Regions from separate parts of the Gordonia amicalis genome, predicted to be linked through region 2. Evidence: riboswitches for the same ligand, from Rfam matches in the RefSeq annotation. Region 2 holds a riboswitch; the other holds the start of a gene.

Region 1 (2,389 bases), 930 kb from region 2:
ATCCGCCCCTGAAATCGACCCCCGGAGTACGCCCTCCAGAGCGTGACCGGTGACGATACGCACGTGGCGCCGCCCCGGAGGGTGCTTTTCCGGGGCGGTTTCTCGGGGCGGATTTCCGGACCCGGGCGCTACAGCCGTGCGACGAGCTCCGCGGCCGCCGCAGCAGGGTCGGCGGCGGCCGTGATCGCCCGCACCACGACGATGCGGCGCGCTCCGGCGGCGGTCACCTCCGGCACCCGCGGAGCATCGATGCCGCCGATCGCGAACCACGGCTTGTCCGGAGTCCCGGGTTCGGACATCGCCGCGGCGGTCGTCGTCACCAGATCGAGCCCGGCGGCGGTCCGACCCGGTTTGGTGGGGGTGGTCCAGCACGGGCCGACGCAGAAGTAGTCGACGTCGGGGTCGGCGGCGGCTGCTGCAGCCTGCCCGGGGTCGTGGGTGGATGCACCGACGATCGTCTCGGGGCCGACGATCCGGCGCGCGACCCGTGGCGGCAGGTCACCCTGTCCGACATGGAGGACGTCGGCGCCGGACAGTGCGGCGATGTCCGCGCGGTCGTTGACCGCGAGCAATGCGCCGTGGGCGTCGACGACGTCCCGCATCGCGGCGAGGATCTCGAGCTCCTCGCGGGCTTCGAGAGTGCCGAACTTCTTCTCCCCGGGTGACCCCTTGTCGCGAAGCTGCACGATGTCGACGCCGCCGGCGAGGGCGGCGTTCACGACCTCGAGCAGGTCGCCGCGTTCACGCCGCGCGTCGGTGCACAGGTAGAGCCGGGCGGAGTCCAGGCGGCGGCGCAGTTCGCGAGCACGCGATTCGGGGGCAGTCGTCACGGCGACCAGGCTAGCCGCGCCGGTGCGGGCCGGGCGTAGGGTGGACCGCGAGAACACACGGGAGCCCGGACCGGCCGGGCTGAGAGTGCGGACCCTCCGCTGACCGTCGAACCTGATCCGGGTCATTCCGGCGAAGGAAGGTGATCTGGCGTGAGCCATGTTGTCGAGGAACAACCCCACCCGGAGCAGCCCGACCGTGCGCTGACCGTCGTCGGCGGTGGCGTGATCGGTCTGACCTGTGCGCTCGCTGCCGCAGATGCGGGCTGGCAGGTCCGCGTCGTCGACGCCGGGCACGAGGAGCGGGCGTCGTGGGTGGCGGGCGGCATGCTCGGTTCGCTCGGCGAGGGGCATCCGGGTGAAGAAGCGGCGCTCGCGATGTCGGTAGAGTCGGTGCGGCGCTGGCCGACGCTGGTGAAGCGTCTCGGCGACCCCGCGATCGTCACGGCCACTGATTCCCTGTTCGTCGCCGCGTCCGCCGCCGACGCCGAGTACCTGCAGCATCTCGCGGACTTCGTCTGGGCCGAACAACCGCGGACCGACGCCACACTCAGCACGGTCACGGGTCGCGAGATCCGTTCGCTGGAGCCGTCGTTGAGTTCGCGGCTCGTCGGTGGCTACCGGGCGGTGGGCGAGTGGTCGATCGACAACCGTCGTCTGCTGGCGACCCTGCGCAGCGCAGGGGCCGCCGCGGGGGTGCGGTTCACCGAGGCGCGGGTGGGCAGCCTGGCCGACGTCCACGACCATGCCGGCCCGCGGGACCAGATCCTTGTCGCCGCCGGACTCGGCACGGCGGAACTGCTTCCCGACGTGCCGCTCCACGCGGCGAAAGGGGAGATCCTGAGACTGCGCCGGACGCGGTGGTCGGTGCCGCCGCCTGGGCACGTGGTCCGTGCCCGGCTCCACGGCCGAGCGGTGTACCTGGTGCCGCGCGAGGACGGGATCGTGGTCGGCGCAACGCAATACGAGGCCGGCGGTTTCGGTGACCGCACCCCGCAGGCGGGTGGGGTCGCCGATCTGCTCGCGGACGCCATCGAGGTGATGCCGGGTCTGCGCACCTACGAGCTGGTGGAGGCGGGTGCCGGACTGAGGCCGTGCACCGCCGACGGGTTACCGATCGTGAAGCGGGTCGACGACCGCACGGTGGTCGCGACCGGACACGGGCGCAACGGCATCGTCCTCGCGCCGGGCACTGCGGACAATGTGCTGGGAATTCTGGAAGGAGCATGACCGTGACCATCACCGTGAACGGAGAGAACCTCGACGTCGGCGACGACGTGTCGGTGGGGGACGTCGTCGCCCGCCTCGGCCTGCCGGACCGGGGGATCGCGGTGGCGGTCGACGGTGCGGTCGTCCCGCGCGGACAGTGGTCGCAGCACACGATGACCACGGGCGCGGTCGTCGAGATCGTGACAGCGGTGCAGGGTGGCTGAGTCCGAGGTCGTCGACGTCGCCGGCGGTTCCGACGCCGACCCGCTCCGGATCGGCGGCCGCGAGTTCTCTTCTCGTCTGATCACCGGAACCGGTGGCGCGACAAACCTCGCGAGCCTGGAGCGGGCCCT
Region 2 (2,389 bases):
CTTCACCCCCGACGGCTTCTACCGATCGGGGGACAAGGTGACCCGGCTGCCCTCCGGGCATCTGTCGGTGACCGGCCGCATCAAGGACACCATCGTCCGGGCCGGCGAGAACGTCGCTGCCGACGACGTCGAGGAGAACCTGCTCGCACACCCGTCGGTGCGACAGGTCGCGGTGGTCGGACTGCCCGACGATGCGCTCGGTGAGAAGATCTGCGCCGCGGTCGTGCTCTCCCACGACCATCCGCCGGCCCGGCCGCTCGAACTGGCCACGCTCCGCACGTTCCTCGCCGACCGCGGCCTCGCATCGTTCAAGCTGCCCGACGTGGTCCGCATCGTGCGGACCCTGCCCGTCACCGCCGTCGGCAAGATCGACAAGAAGATCCTGCGGACGACGCTGCTGGACTCTCCCGCTGGTTGAGCCCCTTCCACCGCTGATTGAGCCCCTTCCACCGCTGATTGAGCCCCTTCCACCGCTGATTGAGCTTGTCGAAATCACACCGGCGCGAGCTCCACGATTCCCGGGTGATGGTCGAGGTAGTCCTTGGTGAACGAACACACCGGCCGGATCCGGGCGTTGTGTTCACGCGCGAAGTGGATGACCGTCCGGGTGAGACGCGTCGCGAGCCCGTGGCCGGTGTACTCGTCGTAGAGCACGGTGTGCAGAACGGTGATGGTCGTCTGGCCGTCGACGGTCTCCATCGAATAGCCGAGTACGCCGACGAGATCGCCCGCAACCCAGAGTTCGAACCGTTCGCGGTCGGGATTGTGCACCACCTGAGCGATCTGCTGCAGGATGGACCTCGCCGATTGCGGCGGTCGATGCCGGTTCTTGCGTAGCACCTACACCTCCTCATGTCGTCACCGTCTGCGGGTCACCGGCATCACGCCACTTCTTGACGTTCGGTCCCCTGTGACTAGGGTCACACCCTACCTTACGGATCCGTAACTGCTGAGAAAGGGTATCGATCTGCCAGGCATCGGGTGGCTCCTCCGCGGACGTTGTAAGGTGGCGAGCGCAACACAACTACACACCGCGGGGGCTCTCACGATGACCGAGGGCTGAGATGGCGACGGGCGGTCGCCGACCGCTCGAACCTGTCCGGGTAATGCCGGCGTAGGGAGACCATCATGGGCACACGTGTATCCACCACACCCACCACTGCAACCTTCGAAGACGGCGGACTGACCACGGGACCGATCGAGGGCAGTTCCAAGCACTACCTCGCCGTCGATCATCTCCGCGTACCGCAGCGTCGGATCCACCTCACCAACGGCGAACACCTCGACGTCTACGACACCTCGGGTCCGTACACCGACACCGAAACCGAGATCGATGTGGAGCGCGGACTGCCGAAGACCCGCGACTCGTGGCACCGCCCGGAACCGATCGACGGCGCGAGCACCCAGCTCGCGTGGGCACGAGCGGGGATCATCACCGACGAGATGCGGTTCATCGCCGCGCGTGAGGGCGCCGACGCCGAACTCGTCCGCTCCGAGGTGGCCATCGGTCGCGCGGTGATCCCGGCCAACCATCGTCACCCCGAATCGGAGCCGATGATCATCGGCAAGCGGTTCGCGGTGAAAATCAATGCGAACATCGGGAATTCGGCGGTGCGCAGCTCGATCGCCGACGAGGTCGAGAAGATGGTGTGGGCGACGCGTTGGGGCGCCGACACCATCATGGACCTCTCGACCGGCGCGGACATCCACACCACGCGCGAGTGGATCCTGCGCAACTCCCCCGTACCGGTCGGCACCGTGCCCATCTATCAGGCACTCGAGAAGGTGAACGGCGATCCCGTCGCCTTGACGTGGGAGATCTACCGCGACACCGTGATCGAGCAGGCAGAGCAGGGCGTCGACTACATGACGGTGCACGCCGGGGTCCTGCTCCGCTACGTTCCGCTGACCGCCCGCCGGGTCACCGGAATCGTCTCCCGAGGCGGTTCGATCATGGCCGCCTGGTGTCTGGCTCACCACGAAGAGTCGTTCCTGTACACGCACTTCGACGAACTGTGCGAGATCTTCCGCCGCTACGACATCACCTTCTCCCTCGGCGACGGACTACGGCCGGGGTCGATCGCGGACGCCAACGACGAAGCCCAGTTCGCCGAACTGCGCACCCTCGGCGAACTCACCACCATCGCCAAATCCCATGGCGTGCAGGTGATGATCGAGGGACCCGGACACATCCCGATGCACAAGATCGCCGAGAACGTGCGCCTGGAGGAAGAACTCTGCGAAGAGGCACCCTTCTACACCCTGGGCCCCCTGGCCACCGACATCGCACCCGCCTACGACCACATCACCTCCGCGATCGGTGCGGCGATGATCGCCCAGGCGGGAACGGCGATGCTCTGTTATGTGACACCCAAGGAGCATCTCGGGC

Evidence for each region. A riboswitch is a leader RNA that binds a small molecule or an ion and turns the genes downstream of it on or off. The one in region 2 is predicted to bind thiamine pyrophosphate.
Region 1: it holds a riboswitch for thiamine pyrophosphate, as region 2 does, so the genes downstream of both, thiO (glycine oxidase ThiO) here and thiC (phosphomethylpyrimidine synthase ThiC) in region 2, are expected to answer to the same signal.

The regions. Positions count from the first base shown of each region.
Region 1 is NZ_CP091855.1:286,545-288,933, reverse strand. Features, by position in the region: gene thiE (thiamine phosphate synthase) at 129-830, opposite strand; TPP riboswitch at 878-987, shown strand; gene thiO (glycine oxidase ThiO) at 981-2,057, shown strand; gene thiS (sulfur carrier protein ThiS) at 2,060-2,260, shown strand; gene thiG (thiazole synthase) at 2,253-2,389, shown strand, end outside.
Region 2 is NZ_CP091855.1:1,213,310-1,215,698, reverse strand. Features, by position in the region: gene IHQ52_RS05565 ((2,3-dihydroxybenzoyl)adenylate synthase) at 1-418, shown strand, start outside; gene IHQ52_RS05560 (GNAT family N-acetyltransferase) at 493-840, opposite strand; TPP riboswitch at 1,024-1,138, shown strand; gene thiC (phosphomethylpyrimidine synthase ThiC) at 1,129-2,389, shown strand, end outside.